3 regions of the Arthrobacter sp. 10T413_2 genome follow, and region 2 is predicted to be linked to each of the others. Evidence: riboswitches for the same ligand, from Rfam matches in the RefSeq annotation. Region 2 holds a riboswitch; each other region holds the start of a gene.
What was found. Region 2 has a riboswitch for cyclic di-AMP ahead of AC1DBQ_RS00530 (NlpC/P60 family protein). Riboswitches for the same ligand answer to the same signal wherever they lie in the genome.
Positions count from the first base shown of each region.

Region 1: another riboswitch for cyclic di-AMP. It lies ahead of AC1DBQ_RS05260 (aggregation-promoting factor C-terminal-like domain-containing protein); the one in region 2 lies ahead of AC1DBQ_RS00530 (NlpC/P60 family protein).
Region 3: another riboswitch for cyclic di-AMP. It lies ahead of AC1DBQ_RS14420 (NlpC/P60 family protein); the one in region 2 lies ahead of AC1DBQ_RS00530 (NlpC/P60 family protein).

Region 1 is NZ_JBFTHK010000018.1:23,613-35,861, forward strand. Features, by position in the region: gene AC1DBQ_RS05240 (ArnT family glycosyltransferase) at 1-65, opposite strand, end outside; gene AC1DBQ_RS05245 (glycosyltransferase family 39 protein) at 72-2,234, opposite strand; gene AC1DBQ_RS05250 (bifunctional glycosyltransferase family 2/GtrA family protein) at 2,235-3,719, opposite strand; gene AC1DBQ_RS05255 (hypothetical protein) at 3,896-4,357, opposite strand; gene AC1DBQ_RS05260 (aggregation-promoting factor C-terminal-like domain-containing protein) at 4,542-5,345, opposite strand; cyclic di-AMP (ydaO/yuaA leader) riboswitch at 5,345-5,504, opposite strand; gene AC1DBQ_RS05265 (sensor histidine kinase) at 5,685-7,361, opposite strand; gene AC1DBQ_RS05270 (response regulator transcription factor) at 7,365-8,105, opposite strand; gene AC1DBQ_RS05275 (hypothetical protein) at 8,344-9,264, shown strand; gene AC1DBQ_RS05280 (winged helix-turn-helix domain-containing protein) at 9,799-10,662, shown strand; gene AC1DBQ_RS05285 (SixA phosphatase family protein) at 10,763-11,290, shown strand; gene AC1DBQ_RS05290 (hypothetical protein) at 11,430-11,987, shown strand; gene AC1DBQ_RS05295 (hypothetical protein) at 12,058-12,249, opposite strand, start outside.
Region 2 is NZ_JBFTHK010000001.1:111,643-114,080, forward strand. Features, by position in the region: gene AC1DBQ_RS00525 (M23 family metallopeptidase) at 1-378, shown strand, start outside; cyclic di-AMP (ydaO/yuaA leader) riboswitch at 516-686, shown strand; gene AC1DBQ_RS00530 (NlpC/P60 family protein) at 982-1,737, shown strand; gene AC1DBQ_RS00535 (HNH endonuclease) at 1,959-2,438, shown strand, end outside.
Region 3 is NZ_JBFTHK010000090.1:4,024-6,742, reverse strand. Features, by position in the region: gene AC1DBQ_RS14435 (cation:proton antiporter) at 1-62, opposite strand, end outside; gene AC1DBQ_RS14430 (hypothetical protein) at 59-496, opposite strand; gene AC1DBQ_RS14425 (hypothetical protein) at 532-786, opposite strand; cyclic di-AMP (ydaO/yuaA leader) riboswitch at 962-1,162, shown strand; gene AC1DBQ_RS14420 (NlpC/P60 family protein) at 1,167-1,841, shown strand; gene AC1DBQ_RS14415 (sensor histidine kinase) at 1,971-2,719, opposite strand, start outside.

The sequences.
Region 1 (12,249 bases), on a different contig from region 2:
TGTCCCGGCGGTCCCGGCGTGCGGGCCGGGGTGGAGCCCGTCCTGGGGTTCAGGGTGTCAGTCATGACGCCCTATGCCCCCAGCTTGTAGACGGTGGCGTTGCCCACGGTCTGGGCCTGGAAGTTAGCCTCGACCCACGCGGCGACCTCGGAGTTGCCGCCGCGGCCCTCGCCCATGCCGCCCATGCCGCCCATGCCGCCGGAAATGAAGTAGCCGATCTCGCCGCGGTCCACCATCGCCTGGAACTGCGCGAGCGTCGGATAGGGGTCTCCGCCGTTCCAGCCGCCCAGTGCGATCACGCTGGTGCCCGTGGCGAGTTCCAGGCTCGCGGCCTGGGTGGCGCCGGAGACAATCGCGGACCACTTGGCACCGGAGGACTTCAGCAGGGCCGTCAGCTCGGCCGAGGCCGTTTCCTCGCCGGGTCCGCCGAGCTCCCGCGGCGCGCCGCTGGTGTCGGCGTTCGCGCGGTCGCCGAATGCCCTATCTGCCATCCCGAAGCCGCCGCCCATCGCGGACGCGGTGGGCCCGGACGTGGGAATCGAACCGGAGTGCGGCTGGGCTACCGTTGCCAGCGTCCATGCGGTGCTGCCGAGTCCGCCGGCGAGCAGGGAGAGAACCACGACGCCGGCCGTGGCGGCCTTGCGGAACCGGGCCGGAAGCCCCGCGAGGCTGTCCACCCGCAGGAGCAGCGCCGCGGCGGCCAGGACGCCCAGGATCACGACGGTCACCCGGAGCCCGGGAAGCCAGGACGGGTCGCGGCCAAGGAGCACGGCGGACCAGACCGAGGTGGCCAGTACCGTCACGGCCAGGACTATCCGTGCGGGCCAGTAGGCCCGGCCCCGCCATAGTTCCACGGAGCCGATGCCCGCCAGGGCTGCGACCGCGGGGGCCAGCGCCACGGCGTAGTACGGGTGAACGATGCCGCCCATGAAGCTGAAGATGCCTGCGGTGACGATCAGCCAGCCGCCCCAGAGTACAAGTGCGGCGCGGGTGGCGGATGTCCTCGCCTCACGGCGGGTGAACCAGAGCCCGGCGACCAGCAGGATCAGGGCCGCCGGGAGCAACCAGGACACCTCCCCGCCGAAGCTGGTTCCGAACATCCGGGTGATGCCGGCCGTGCCGCCGAAGCCCGCGTTTCCGCCGCCGCCGGGGCCTCCGCCGGGCATGGCACCGAAGTCAGGCATGGTGCCGGAGTCTGGCATGGCTCCGCCGCCCGGCATGGCTCCGCCGCCCGGCATGGCGCCGGGGTCTGGCATGGCTCCGCCGCCGGGCATGCCTTCGCCGGAGCCGGTGATCCGGCCCAGGCCGTTATAGCCGAACGTCAGTTCCAGGAAGCTGTTGGTCTTGGAGCCGGCCATGTACGGCCGGGCCGAGGCCGGGGTCAGCTGGAACAGGACGATGTAGCTTCCGGCCACGACGGCGATCCCCGCGGCTGCGGCCAGCAGGTGCAAGAGCCGGCGGCCCAGGGTGGCGGGCGCCGCCCACAGGTAGGCCAGGGCCAGTCCCGGCACAATCAGGAAGCCCTGCAGCATCTTGGACAGGAACGCCAGGCCGATCACCGCGCCGGCCGCGGCGAGCCATTTCCAGCCGGCCTTCTCGATGGCGCGGGTGGTGAGGTAGGCGGCCAGCACCAGGCACAGGGTAAGCATGGCGTCCGGGTTGTTGAACCGGAACATGAGGGCGGCCACGGGGGTCAGCGCCAAGGCGCCGCCGGCCATCAGGCCCGCGGCCGGCCCGGCCACCCGCTTGACGGTCAGATAGAGAAGCCCGACGGCGGCCACTCCCATCAGTGCCTGGGGAATGAGCATGCTCAGTGCCGAGAAGCCGAAGATCCGCCCGGCGAGGGCCGGGATCCACAAGGCGGCCGGCGGCTTGTCAACAGTTATGGCGTTCCCGGCGTCGAGGGAGCCGAAGAGCAGCGCGGTCCAGTCCTTGGTCCCGGCTTGGATTGCCGCGGCGTAGAAGGAATTGGCGTAGCCGGTGGCTTCCAGGTTCCAGAGGTACAACACGGCGGCGATGACCAGGAGCAGAGTTGCCGAGGGCCGCACCCAGTGGGGCTGCGGTCCGAACATCAGGAGTTCCCGACGGTTCCGGGATGCGGGCGGGCGGGATGCGGGCGGCTGCCGCCCCGTCCCGCCTGCCTCGAGTGCCGTGGCAGGGGATTCCTGGAGTGCCGGCGTGCCGGCGCCGGAGCCCGCCTGGGCTCCGGCGGTGGGGCTGATGGTTGACGTCATTTACTGGGCCGTTTCTGTGCGGGGAAGGGAAGCATCGATGGCAGCGGGCGCCGGAGCAGTGCCGGCGGTGGTGGCGGGCACGGCAGGAGTGCCGGTGCTGCCGGGAACTGCGGTGACGGGCCGGTGACGGAACACCACCAGACGGAAGAGCAGGAACTTGACGGCTGTGGCGGCGAGGTTGGCGGCGGTGACCGTGACCAGTTCCAGCCAGCGGTCCGGTGCCCCTGCTGACGCGTTGTGAACCAGGGCGAGGGCGCCCGAGGTCAGGGCCAGGCCGATCCCGAAGACCAGCAGGCCCTCGAAGTGGTGGCGTGCCGCCTGGCTGCTGCCCTGGATGCCGAAGGTGAAGCGCCGGTTGGCCGCGGTATTGGCCACGGCGGTGGTGAGCAAGGCGAGGAAATTTGCCAGTTGCGGGTCCATGATGCCGCGGCAGAGCAGGAAGATCACCAGGTATGCCAGGGTGGAGGCCACCCCGATGCTGCCGAAGCGGACGAGTTGTCCAAAGAGGCTTCCGCCGGGGCTTTGTTCCTGGGCCCGCGAGGAGGCAGGAAGCGGTCCGCGGGCGAGGGCGGCGCGCAGTTCGGGAACCGGGATCCGGCCCGAGACCAGGTCCCGGCTCAGTCGTGCCATGCCGCGCAGGTCCGCGATGGCGGTCTGGACGATGTCCACGCTGGAATCCGGGTCGTCCGTCCAGTCCACCGGGACCTCGTGGACGCGCAGGCCGCACTTTTCGGCCAGGACCAGCAGCTCGGTGTCGAAGAACCAGGCGTTGTCCAAAGTGTGCGGGAGCAGTTGCCGGGCTACGTCCGCCCGGATCGCCTTGAAGCCGCACTGGGCGTCGCTGAAGTGGGCGCCCATGAAGGACTGCAGCAGGAAGTTGTAGCTGCGCGAGATGAATTCCCGCTTAGGCCCGCGGACCACGCGCGAGTTGCGGGTCAGCCGGGTCCCGATCGCGAGATCGGAGTGCCCCGAAATGAGCGGGGCAAGGAGCGGGCCGAGGGCCGCCAGATCGGTGGAAAGGTCCACATCCATGTATGCCAGGACCGGCGACGGCGAGGCAAGCCATACCTTGCGCAGCGCATTTCCTCGGCCTTTTTCGGCCATATGGACCACGTTCACCTCGCGGAGCTCGCGGGCTACGCGTTCCGCCGTCTTGAGCGTTCCGTCGGTGCTGGCGTTGTCCGCCACCGTGATCCGGAAGGAGTGCGGGAAGGAGACAAGAAGATAGGCGTGGAGCCGGCGCAGGCACGCTTCGAGGTCCCGCTCCTCGTTGAAGACCGGGATGGTGACGTCCAGCAGCGGCGTGCCGGTGCGTGTGTCAATAGGTGAGCGCCGGCCGCCGGGGGCGGTGAGCGGCCCGCCGAACCGGGCCGGGGCTGGCGCGTCGGCCACGGCGAGCCCGAAAGGTGCGGCGGGTGCTGCCGGACCGGCCGGCGTCGCCGTGGAGTGTGGCAGGGTTCCTGAGGCCTGGTCTGTGAACGTCATGGCTCAACTTTCCCGGCGGCCCATATGAGGGCTTTAGGGTCAAGCTGTGCGGGGGCTGTGGAAGTCCGCCGGCGACGCACGGAGTCGTCTGCATTGCCCGTGCTGCCGGAGCTCCGTACAGACAACCGGGGGCGGTGCCCACACGCGGTGGTGGTGCACTGCCCCCGGTTGGTCCGTCAGGGAGCCAGCAGAGGACAAACGTTCGCTGCAGTGCCCGGTCCGCTGAACCTCCTCAGCTCCGAGTTGTCCAGGTTGAGGGCATAGTTGACGTTCCCGGTGGTCAGGTACAGGCCGTCCGGCGAGGGGAGCAGCAGTAGATTCCTGCCGGTGGAGACTACCTCAACGCTGTCGCTAAGGAATGTGTAGCGGCTGGTCCCGGTGATCACGTAGTTGAGGGTCTTGCCGTTGGCCGTCAGCGTGATTTTCAGTCCTGGCGACGTACTGATGACAGTGCCGGCAGGCGTCGCGATGTTTTTGAACTTGCCGGTGAGCTGCGCCGTGACCGGAAAGCCACAATTATCCAACGTGAACGTGGCTGGATCGGCGGGTTGCGGAGGACCCGACGGCACCGCCGCGGCCGGTCCGGCGCCGACGAAGAGTGCGGCCGCGAGGACCGCCGGAATTGCCCATTTTTTCATGTTGTGCTCCTGGAATTTGATTCCGTGCCCTGGAGCGGGCACCCCGCGTACGTGGTGAATGGAGGCAGCGGTGCCCAAGCGTCCCGCCCCGACCTTGAGAAAACCTTGTCCCCTGAAATACGCGAAGGCCCCGGATCACGATGGATCCGGGGCCTCCTGGGCGCTGCGGGCTGGTGGTGGGGGCTTAGTACCAGTTGTGGGACAGGTGGAAGTTCAGTGCACCACAGGGGGAGCCGTAGCGCGACTTGACGTAGTTCAGGCCCCAGTTGATCTGGGTCCGGTAGTTGGTCATGTAGTCCGCGCCGGCGCTCGCCATCTTCGAGGCGGGCAGGGACTGGACCACACCGTAGGCGCCGCTGCTGGCGTTCGTGGCAGTCGTCTTCCAGTCCGATTCCTTGGTCCATAGCTTCTGCAGGCACTGCATCTGGCCGGGCGCCCAGCCATAGCTGCCCAGCTGGGCAGCGGCGTAGGCCTGTGCCCCGGCGGGGTCGTCGATGGCGACCGGCGCCGGTGCCGGTGCGGGAGCCGCTGCGGGAACGGGAGCTGCTGCGGGAGCGGGCGCGGGGGCTGCTGCGGGAGCGGGCGCCGGTGCGGCCGGGGCAGCGGGGGCGGGTGCCGGTGCTTCGGCGGGCTTGACCTCCGAGATCTGAGGTACTGCGCCGCTGGGTGCTGCAGCAGCCGGTGCGGCGACCTGGACCCGCTCAAAGTTCAGCTTGGCCAGGGGATCGGCCATGGTGGCCGTTTGCGAGCTCGCAACAGTGGCCCCGTAGCTGCCCGGCTCTGCGGCCTGGCTGGCGGCGGCGCCGCCAGCCACCAGTACTGCGCAGGCGGCGGTGACGACGGCGGCGCGGCGTCCGGTGATGCCGAGCCCGGTGGCCAGCCGCGACAGGGCGGACGCCTGCGGTGCCGGTGCGGCACGGTGGCGTGACTTGCCGGCGCGGGAATGTGAAACGCCGTCAGGGCGCGTTTGTACCTGGAATTTAGTCATGATGGCCTCTCAACGCCTGCGGAGTTAGCTGTCGGGTTCGGATGAGGTCATCCGGCCGCACGGAATATCACGTGTCGGCTTCACCCCAAGGGCGCATGTGTGCAGAATGCCCGGGAACTCTGGGTCCCCCGCCTCTGCCTGGTCCAGCGGAATCCGGGAAGCGGCAGAGTTTGGCGTCCATCCGGATATGCGGCACAAATGGAGGCCGCACTCGAAAAACGGTACAGGACTACTGAGCTTAAGTCACATTTGGGTAACGGGAGTCACAGAGGCGGCGTGTCGCGTTGCGCGAGATTCCCGCGCGCGTGCCCGTAGTCGACCCTGTAGCCCCGGTGCCGGTTACGCCGACGGCGGCACGGCCGGGAGCCGAACAGCGAACTCCGTCCGGCCCGGCCGGGACGTGACCTCGACGGTCCCCCCGTGGGCCTCCACGATCGAATGGACAATGGACAAGCCCAGCCCGCTGGTGCCCTCGGACGTCGGTGCAGGCGCCGTGGCATGTCCGCTGACGTTGCTGCCTGCCGCACCCCCGGATCTGCCGGAAACAGAGCCGGAAAGAAGACCGGTAGAAGAGTCGGAAGCGCCGCGGGCAGCGGACCCGGACCGGGCCCCCGCCGTAGCTACCGCAGGGCTGCCTGCGGAGCTGGCTGCGGAACCGGCCGCAGGATTGGTGCGCGATGCGTCAGCCCGCGCGAAACGGGCGAAGACCCGGCCGACGAATTCGGGGGCGATGCCGCTGCCGTTGTCCGTCACCGTAACCACGGCGCTGCCGTCCGCTGAACGCATGACGCCGGTGACCACCTTGGTCCCCGGTTCCGTGTGCTTGCGCGCATTGGACAGGAGATTGGCGAGGACCTGGTGAAGCTGGGCCGCATCGCCGCGCACCACCACCGGCTCATCCGGCAGTTCCAGCTGCCAGATCCGGTCCGGGGCCATGACCTTCTCATCGCTCACGGTCTCGACGGCCAGCTGGGTGAGGTCGACGTCGGCGACCTTGAGCGGCTGCCCCTCGTCCAGGCGCGCCAGCAGCAGCAGGTCCTCCACCAGGGTGGTCATCCGTTCGGACTGGCTTTGGACACGGGCCAGGGATTTCTCGCCGTCGGGCGTGAAGTGCTCGGTCATCCGCATCAGCTCCGTGTAACCGCGGATCGCCGTGAGCGGAGTGCGGAGTTCGTGCGAGGCATCCGCGACGAACTGCCGCACCTTCATCTCGCTCTCCTGCCGCGCCTCGAGGGCGTTGGAGACGTTGTCCAGCATCTGGTTCAGCGCGTAGCCCACGCTGCCCACTTCGGTGCCGGGGTGGGCGGCCGACGCCGGGACGCGCACCCCGAGCGCCACCTCGCCGGCGTCGAGCGGCAGGCGGGAGACCTTGGTGGCCACCTCGGAGAGCTGCTCCAGCGGCTTCATGGTCCGCCGGATCACCGCCGTGCCCGCGAGGCCGATCAGCACGAGACCGCCGGCGGACACCACCACCATCGTCCACACCAGAGAGGCCAGGGTGTCCTGCTTCTCTGCCAGCGGGAGCCCGGTGACAATCACGTCGCCATACGGTGCACGCACGGCCATGAGCCGGTACGCCCCGGCCGAAAGCGTCCGGTCCACCGGCACACCGTTCGGGGCCAGGGCGAGGAGGACGGCATTGTCGTCGGGGGAGAGGCTCTTGCGGGTGGCGTCCCCGGCCAGGAATCCGGCGCTGCCGACCTCGCCGTCCTCCAGCCGGGCGTTGAGCGTCCCGACGCCCTGCCCCCGGGCCTCGAGGGGGTCGGGGCGGCCGCCCAAGCTGCCGGACACGGGCCGGCCGAACTCGCTGGAGCGGTGCGAGGCGTCCCCGAGCTGGCCATCGAGCTGCCGGGTCAGGAAGAGGTCCATGGAGGCGTAGCTGAACAGCCCCACAGCGCCGCAGATGGCCACGAGCAGCCCCATGGCAACGAGGACCAGCCGGGTGCGCAAGTGCCATGTGGACGGGTTGCGCCAGTCGCGCCCGGGGACGCGGGTGACGCCGGAGAGGGTGGGCACGGATCAGTCCGCCGGCTTCAGGACGTAGCCGGCGCCGCGCACCGTGTGGATCATGGGCGCGTGGTTGGCGTCGACCTTCTTGCGGAGGTACGAGATGTACAGTTCCACGATGTTCGCCTGGCCGCCGAAGTCATAGTCCCAGACGCGGTCCAGGATCTGGGCCTTGCTGATAACCCGCTTGGGGTTCTCCATGAGGTAGCGCAGCAGCTCGAACTGCGTGGCGGTCAGATGCAGCTCCTCGCCGGCCCGGGTGACTTCACGGGTATCGATATTGAGCACAAGGTCACCCACCACGAGTTCGGCGGTGTCCATGGCGGCCACCCCGGAGCGCTGGACCAGCCGGTGCAGGCGCAGCAGGACCTCTTCCATGCTGAACGGCTTCGTGACGTAGTCATCGCCGCCGGCCGCCAGGCCGGTGATGCGGTCCTGGACGGCATCCTTGGCCGTGAGGAACAATGCCGGAACCTCCGGCGCGAACGCGCGGATCCGGCTGAGCAGCTCGACGCCGTCGAACCCGGGAAGCATCACGTCCAGCACCAGCACGTCGGGGCGGAACTCCTTGGCAAGCCGGACGGCGCCGGGCCCGTCGGCCGCCACGGCCACGGACCAGCCGGCCATCCGCAGGCCCATGCTCATGAGCTCGGAGAGGCTGGGCTCATCGTCCACCACCAGCGCGCGGATGGGGGAGCCGTCCGGATGCGTGAGCTGGGGAAGGTTGTTGGTCATGGAGTGCGAAGTGGCCATGGGACAACTCTCCGATCTGCCGGTTAGGCGGGGCTTTGGGGACCCTGTGCGGCACCTGTGAATCCCAGCCTAGCGAGCTGAACGCCCTTCCGGGGGCCGTCGGGGCTGCTTCGGAAGAACTGTGGGTAGCAGGTCCGCCGGAAGATCACAGGCGCGGCTGTCGGCCCGCACAGCGCAGGCACAGGATCGCTCAGCACTCTGGGGTGAACATCGATCCGCATCTTGAAGGAGAAGCACCATGAGCGGTCAGCATCCCGGAGCCGGTTCCGGCCCAGTCCCTGAACCCACGGCGCCCGCGCCCGTCACGACGCCCCAGGGAGTCCGGCCCCAAGCAGCGTGGCAGCATGACACCCCGCAGCATGACACCCCGCCGTACGACGCCTCGCAGAACCCGGCCGGTCAGCGCGGTGACGGCGCTACCCCCGGCTGGGGCGCGCCCTCCGCCGATGCGACCGTTCCGGCCTCGGCCCCGGCCTGGGGCATGCCCCGGCAGGAACTGCCCCCTCCAGCAGCCGGCTGGGGTGCCCCCGGAGCCGGATCCAAAAATGCCTCGGCGGCCCAGCCCTGGACGCTCAAGCGGGGCCTCGCCGTCGCCGGGGCGGCAGCAGTCCTGGCGGTCGGCGCCGGGGCGGGCGTCTACGCCCTGACCTCAAGTTCTGCGGCAGCCGCTGGCACGGCGGGCGGCCTAGCCGGCGGCCAGGGCTCCGGCGCCCAGGGTTTCGCCCCGGGCATGCCGGGATCCGCGCAGGGCGGAACCGCGGGCGGTGGAATGTCCGCGCAGGGTGGTCCCGGCAACTTCGCGGCCGGTGGAATGGGCGGGCTTAACTCAGCCGTGCATGCCGAATACGTCGTGCTGCAGGGAAGCGACTACGTCACCATGGCCGAGCAGATGGGGACGGTGAGCGAGGTAAGTGCGTCCTCCGTCACGGTCAAGAGCAGCGACGGGTTCGCGCGCAGCTATGCACTGGGTAGTGACGTGGTGGTGAGCAATCTGCAACAGCGGCGCCAGCAGGCAGGCGGCGGCACGGGCACCCAGCTGAGCGTGACGGACATCGTCGCCGGCGGGACGGTGCGGATCGTAGCGGCCAAAGATGGCTCCGGCTACACCGCAACGTCCGTCATGGTGGTGGCGGCGACCTCCACCGGTCAGTCCAACTGACCCCGCGGGGGCGCCCACTGTTGCCGGGTCCGGCGGGCCCGGCAGCACGCCCACTCTGTGGACTGCGACGGCGGGAACGCCGGGTTTTGCCGATTCGACCTGCTGTGAACGATTTCCGCAGCTCAGCGACTCTGGTCGAACATAATTCGGAGTGAAGCGCTTGCCGACCACTGGGTCAAAAAAACGCTTGTTATTTTATTACGTGCGCCAAATTGTGATTTGCACTACACTTCCGGAATTCGTCTCACTATGTGGAACCTGCGGTCCATTGTTACTTGCACGTTCGCATTGTTACGTTGCACACTTCAATTGTGAACAAGAACTCAACAGCACCTGCAGCTGCAGCTTCCTGGGTCAGCACACCCGCTGGTACCGAGATGCGCTGTTGTCGAATGCACGCCTAACTTTTACACCCCAAGAGTTTCTAGGCATTCGCCCCCCAGCCCAGAGTCGGGCGCCCCTCCCCAGTTTTCATTGCGGGGAAAGTAGCATTCGAGCCGCGATGACGGCCATTCACATTGAGGTAAGCATTCCATGTCAGTTGCATCCGGATACGTCCACATCTCCGTCCGTAACGCCAGCAAGGCCGGCCAGACCTCCGGGATCCGCCAGGGCTTTGGTGGCCGCTCCGCATTCGCGCCCGCCGGTTCGGCCGGCACCTTCCCGGCCCCCGGATATGCAGCCCAGGGCTACAACCCTGACTCCTACGGTCAGCTCCGCGCCGTTCCGCCCGCCCCGGCCACGGCGCCCACTCCCGTGATCGCTCCGGGTGCCGGCAGCGCGGCCCGTCCTGCTCCCAGCGACAACGTCGCCCGCGGCTTCGTGCTGTACATGGGGATCGACGAGGAAACCGCGGCCGCCGCCGGCACCTCGATCGCCAAGCTTGCCCAGGAGATCCGGGCCTACGCCCAGTCCCTTGTCGCCGGCGCCGAAAGCTACGCCGCCGTCGCCGTCGCGCCGGCCAGCGCCCCGGGTTCCGCCCTCGACGTCGTCCGTTCGACGTTCGGCGACCCCACCGCCGCTGCCCGCCAGCGTACCGAGACCGCCCGCCTGCAGCAGCCGCAGGATCCGCGGCCGTCCGGCGTGCTGATCGATCTGGCCCGCCGTGAGGTGCACCTCGACGGCGAATCCCTGAACCTGACGTTCAAGGAATTCGAGCTCCTGAACTACCTCGTGGAGAACGGCACCCGCACCGTAGGCCGCGACGAGCTCCTCGAAGGCCTATGGCGGAACGCCGAAGAGGTCCCCAACGAGCGGACCATCGACGTCCACATCCGCCGCCTGCGTTCCAAGCTCGGGCGCCTGGCCAACACGGTCCGCACCGTCCGCGGCCAGGGCTACCGCTTCTACGAGCACCCCGAGGTCGTCGTCTGGGCCGCTCCGGAATACTCGATCTAGCCTTGGCTTCACGCAAAGCGTCCGTTCCTCCTACTGCGGGGACGGGCGCTTTCGCTTTCGCGGCACGATCCCTCGGCGCCTGCCGCATTAGGATTGGGGCATGAGCGCGCATCACATCAAACGGCTGGTGATCATGAGGCACGCCAAGTCCGACTGGCCCGGCGGGGTGGCCGATCACGAACGGCCGCTCGAAGAGCGCGGCCACAGGGATGCTCCCGTCGCCGGAAAGTGGCTACTCAAACACGACGTGGTCCCCGACTTCATCCTCTGCTCCAGCGCGCTCCGGACCCGCCAGACCTGCACCTGGGTGTGCCACGCGCTCGGTGACAAAGCGCCGACGCCGAAGCTTGAGGACGGCCTGTACGCCGCGCCCGCCTCGCGCATGCTGGCGGTGATCAACCACGTTCCGGATACCGTGAACACGCTCATGGTGATTTCGCACATGCCCGGTGTCCAGGATCTTGCCATGCACCTGGCGTCCCGGGATTCCGATCACGATGCGTACATGGACGCCGCCACCCGATATCCGACCAGCGGGCTGACCGTGCTGGAAACGGAGAAGTCGTGGGCCGAACTGGACGGCCAGGACGCGCGGCTCACCCATTTCAAGGTTCCGCGCGCCAAATAACCGCCCGGCCGCCCGGGCGATGATTCCGGAGTCCATGGCTACCGGCTGCATTCTGCGGTTTACTGTTCCTGTTTGCTGATGTGGTTTTTCCAATGGTCTTGGGGCAGGTAAGGCAACCTCAGAGAAAAGGTGGATCAACGTGGATTCAGGGCAGCTCATAGGAATTATTATCGGCATCGTTGTGGTGCTGGCGATTGTCGCGGTCGCCGTCATGGTCAGCCGCAGGCGCAAAGTCGCCGCGGACCGGAACCGCGCTGCTGAAATGCGTGAACAGGCCAAAGCCGACGAGCTCACGGCGCGGGAACGCGAGGCCAAGGCGACGCGGGCCGAGGCGGACGCGCAGCAGGCCGAGCTTGAGGCCGAACGCCTGCGGCAGGAAGCCCGCAGCCGCCAGGAAGAAGCCGAAAAAGTCCGTTCGGGCGCGCAGGAGCAACTGCGCAAGGCCGACGAACTGGACCCCGACGTCGTCACATCCGAGCACGACGATGCGGCAGCGGAGACCCCCACCCGGCGGAGTTTGCGGTCCGAGCCGGTCACCGGTGAACCGGTCACCGGTGGACCAGGGGCCGGCGAGCCGGTTCCCGGCGCGCGCGTTTCCGGTGAAGAGCGTAACCCGGACGGCGTGACGCAAGCCGACTCGGCCCAAACCCACACCACGGATACCAACCCGCCGGACGACAGGCCGCGAAACCTCTGAGCCCGGAATCAGGAACCCAAATTCCGGAGCCCGGAATTCCAGGGCCGGAATCCTGCGCCGGCCGGCGTACTTAGCGGCGGGCGGAGTTCCGGGAGGGCGCTTTCGCACTGGGTGACTTGGCGGGTGTTCTTGCTGCGGGGGACCGGACCGGTGATTTGGCCGCCGGTGATTTGACGGAGGGGACCCTCGCGGGTGCCTTTGCCGCGGACTTGGCGGCCGGCCGCGCAGCCGCCGGACGTGCGGTGGTTCCCCGCGCCGTCGT
Region 2 (2,438 bases):
CCGCCGCTGGACCAGCTGGTCACGGCATCGCCGTTCGGCTACCGCGTCAGCCCCATCACGGGCGGTCCGGGGGAGTTTCACCGCGGCCAGGATTTCGCCGCCCAGTGCGGCACGCCGGTCCACGCCGCCGCCAGCGGCACCGTGACCTTCAACGGATGGCACCCCTACGGCGGCGGCAACCGTGTGGTCATTGACCATGGCAACGGTCTGGAGACCACGTACAACCACCTGTCCTCGTCCTCGGTGAAGGTCGGCCAGAAGGTCTCCCGCGGCGATGTCGTCGCGCTGAGCGGGACCACCGGCGCCTCCACGGGCTGCCACCTCCACTTTGAAGTGATGGTCAACGGCGACGTTGTTGACCKCCTCGGCTYGCTGTAATAAAGACGATGGACAACTCTCAAATTCCCGTGACACGCCGTGATCTGAATGTGACATTGGGTCCGGAGTCCTGTAGGGTTTGAAGCACGCCAACTTTTKCGAAGTTGGCGCTCTTGAGTGGATTGCCTAGCTCTGCCACCGCTCAAGGTCCGTTCGCATTACATCGTCTGGCAGGGGCGGGGGAACCAATTTTGGCCTTCGAAAGAAGGCCTAGGGGTTAAGTCGCAACGCTTCCCAGTGAAGCAGCGCGGCCGGGTGACTCCCATCCGAATCCGACAGCTCACCTCGTAGGCATTGGGAGAGGCTACTTTCGTGTCTTCACGCCACAATGCTGCGCGTATGCGCACTGGCGCGGCTKTTTTGAGCCCGCTCACATCCACATCACGTGCCGCCCTTGCCGGCGCCCGGATGGGATCACGTTCCGCTGGCTCATTCGCTACCGAGTCCGGACAGCATGCAGTTTCCGCTTTTGGCGCGTCTTCGCAGTACACCCTTCGCTAAGTAACCCATTTCGGGGCGATCCGGCGTACCCCCAAGATGCCGGAGCGTCCTCAGTCCGCGCCCAAAAACGCGCGGTCCAAGGATCACGAAAGAGAGAACTTAATGACTACTCGTGCAACCGTTGCACGGCACCGCGCCGAGGTCACAAAGACCAACTCGCTGGCTGTTATTGCCAAGGCAGTCGGCGACAACGCCGGCGGCATGGGCCGTCAGGCCGCGGTCATCGCCGCAGCTTCCGGTCTGGTTCTGACCAGCGGAATCGCAGCCAACGCTGCTGAGACCAATGTTCAGCGCGAATCCACCTCCGCTTCCGCCCTGGAAGTCCAGTCGTCGGCTCCGGCCACGATTTCGGCTGCTTCCACCATTGCGATCTCCTACGAGAAGCCCGCCGTGACCACGTCGCCGGCTCCCGTCGTCGAGGCTCCCAAGCCCGTCGTGCAGGTCCAGACCGCAGCCACCCAGGCCGGCGGCGCCCAGGCCGGCGTCAACGGCGGCGCAGCTGCCCTGGCCCCTGCCGGAATCGGAAGCGGCGCCGGCGCAACTATCGCTGCCGCTGCCTACGCACAGCTCGGCGTGGCGCAGGACTGCACCGCCCTTGCCACCAACGCCCTGGCCGCGGCCGGTATCCACTACCACGGCTGGCCGGCAGGTTACCTGTCCCTCGGCCGCACCGTGAGCGCCGCCGAAGCTCGTCCGGGCGACCTCGCCTACTACCAGAACGGTGGCGTGGGCATGGCCCACATCGCTGTCTACGTCGGCAACGGCATGGCAGTCCACGGCGGCTGGAACGGCGGCACCACCGCTCTCTACAGCGTYAACGTCGGTTCCGGCCCGGTCTTCATCCGCGTCGGCGGCTAGGCACAAGCCCCCGCACTTTCAAAGACCCCCGCCTCTTGAGGCGGGGGTCTTTCGTGTTACCGGGGCATGAATTTTCCGCACTGGAGACCGCGCCGCCGAAAAAACATTCGGTGATCTGGCAGTTGAGTGTTTACTCTTGTCTTGTCGATCCATAGCCCGACCATGCACAGGGCAGCCGGCCCTTGTGCCCCTGGCGGGTGCGGCCGTGAAGAGGTATGCGGATGCGCACTCTCGTTCTGAATGCTGGATATGAACCGCTGGCGGTCATCACCTTCCGCCGGGCGCTCGTCCTTGTCCTGACCGGAAAGGCAAGCGTGGTGGCTGAAGGGGACGACCCCGTTGTCGGCCCGCAGGACATTCTCGGCCGCCCGTCCGTGATCCTCCTGAACCGCTACATCCGACCGCGGTACAACACGATGACGGCGGTCAGCCGCCGCGGCGTGCTCCGCCGCGATGCCCACCACTGCGCGTACTGCGGCAAGGCAGCCCACACGATCGATCACGTCCAGCCCAAGTCCCGGGGCCGCGCTGATTCTTGGGAGAACCTCGTGGCCGCCTGCCTGCGCTGCAACAATGCCAAGGGCGACCACACGCCGGCAGAGATGGGCTGGAAACTCGGATTTGTACCGGGTCCCCCGAAGGGCACCATCTGGCAGATCAAGGAACTCGAGAAGCCGACCCCCGCGTGGGATCCGTTCCTG
Region 3 (2,719 bases), on a different contig from region 2:
AGCGCGAGCAGGGGACCAGCCAGGGCGACGACGGCGATCAGCGCCAGGGTCAGGAAGGTCATGGCTCGAGACTGCGGGACGGCCCCGGGCCAATCGGGGCAACAAGCTTCACCGGAATGTCTGTGTTCTCGTCCGTGAGGTAGGAAGCGCAGACCCGGTGATAGCCGTCGGCAATCTGGGCCGCGACTCCGGCGTCGAGGTCCCCGCGAACCAGGAGGACGGGGGAGAGCGGACGGCCGTCKGCAATCTTGGCCAGGTCGGAGGCCACATGGGGGTTGTCCCGGGTCAGGAGCGGCAGGCCTGAGGCCCGCAGGATGTCTTTGGCCACGTGATGGGTTAGCGGCGCCAGGCGCAACGACTCCACGATGGCGGCGGCCCTGGCGTCATCGGTGAGCAACGAGAGATAACGAGCGGCAGCCGGATAGTCGTGTTCCTCGGGCTCACCGCGCCACAACACCTGGTCGCCMTCGTGGCCCTTGTCCGAATCCTTTGTCATKGAATGAGACTAGTCCCGTGGAGGGTGCAGCGCGCCTACGTTCCTGACCKCCGTTCCACTACCGCGTAGGCCTTGCCGTCCAGGAAGGCCCAGTCGTTGACAACCATGAACCCGAGGGCGTCCACCCGGTCGTTCAGGACGTGTTCGTCGAAGCCGCCGTCCCGAGGCTCCGCATCCCATGTGGACACATGGACGTCCGGGCCGTCCAGGATCAGCAGTTMGGTATTGACGTCGAAATCCTCCTGGGGCTGGTTGCTCAACTGGCAGATGGCGACACAGTGGCTGTTCATTTCGGGCCTCCGCTTCCAAGGTGGTGCTGATGGCATCATCTTATGGTCGAAAAGCTGCGCCGCCCTATGGGCAACTKCCGGACCGCACTGTGGTGGCCGTTACCTGAATGTGACATTAGCCTGCGGTTCGCGCTACGGTGGATAAGTGCCTGTTGTCTCCGATACGGGCGCTCCCCAGCCGATTGCCTAACTCTGCCGCGGCCCGGGGGTAACTCGCACCAACGACCGGCAGAGACGGGGAAACCACTTTTGGCCTGCTGATACGCAGGCCTTGGGGTGAAGCCGCACAGTGCCCGCAATKACGGGCCCGGGAGTGCGGCCGGGTGACTCCCATCCGAATCCGACAGCTCACCTCGCAGGCATTGGGAGAGGCTACATCCATGTCTTCAATCAATACTTTTGCGCGCCATGCCGCCGTCCTTGCGGCMGCATCCGGCCTGGTTCTCACCAGCGGAATGGCCGCCAACGCAGCCCCGGCACCCGTGCAGCGGGACGCCGCTCCGGCCTCCGCCGCGGAAGTCAAGGGACTTCTCAGCGCGCCAGTCAGCGCCGATTCAAGCGTCAAGATCAGCTTCGACCGCCCCGCAGTGAGCTCTGTCGCCGCGCCGGTCATCGAACAGCCCAAGCCCGTTGCCGCTGCTCCCGCAGCAGCGCCCGCAGCAGCACCCAAGGCGGCCGCTGCGCCGTCCGTGCAGGTGCAGGCCGCTACGGCGCCCGCCMCGGCCGCGGCGCCCGCCGGTGGCCGCAACGCCATCATGCTTTCTGCCGCGTACAGCCAGCTGGGCATCACCCAGGACTGCACCGCGATGGTGGAAAAGGCCCTTGGCGCGGCCGGTAAGCCCGTCGGCGACATCGGGCCCCGGGCCTTCCTTGGCCTCGGAACCGTTGTGGCGGCCCCGCAGCCCGGTGACATGGTGGTCCAGTCCGGCCACGTCGGCATCTACGCCGGCAACGGCCAGGTGATCAGCGGCGGTATGAACGGCGCCAACCAGACGATCGTGCACCCGCTGTCCTGGCTCACCGCGACCGGCGGCGTGACCTTCGTCCGCGCGTAAACCCGGTAGGAGCCAGGCGGCCCCTCCAGGGGCCACCCAGTCCGGAAAGACCGGCGATCGATTTTCTCTTGGGGGCAAGCGATCGCCGGTCTTTCCCTTGCCCGGATTACCACGGATTTCTCCGGTTTCTCAGTCGTTCCCGCCCGCGGCCAGCGGAAGCGTCATCTTCATGACCGTGCCGGCGTCGCCGGTGGAGGCAACCTCGACGGCGCCGCCGGCAGCCACGGCTATCTCCCGGACCAGGGCCAAGCCGATGCCAAAGCTCCGCTGTCCCTGCGTTCCGCCGGTGCTGGAAGTTCGCACGAAGCGGTCAAAGATCCTTGCCTGGTCCACGCCGGTGATCCCGGTCCCCGTGTCCGCCACGGTGATGACCGCGCGGTTCTGCTCGATCGCCGTCGTGATGGTCACACGGCCGCCCGGTGGGGTGTGGGAGAGAGCGTTGTCCGCCAGGGCCAGGACGGCGCGGCGCAAGGCGTTGGCGTCGATCCGGGCCAGCGGCCTGGCATCGGGGGAGAAGTCCAGGCGCACGTCCCGTTGCTCCGCGACCAGCCGCAGGCCCTCGGCGACGCCGGAGGCGGTGTCGGCGAGGTCGGCAGGCGCTGCCGAGCGGTCAGGGGCGTCGGTGGTGGCCGCGAGGAGCAGTTCGTTGACGATCCCGGTCAGCGTTGCCGCGTCCTCCCGGATCCGGGCCAGGTCCTGGGCCTGCTTGGAGCCGGGGTCGGTGTTGCGCTGGGCAAGCTGGATCCTGGTGTCCAGGATGGTCAAGGGGGTGCGCAGTTCATGGCTGGCGTCCTGGACGAAGCGCCGTTGCCGGGCCAAGGCGTCGCCGAGGGGGCGGATGGCGCTGCGCGCGCTGAGCCATCCGACGATGCCCGCCA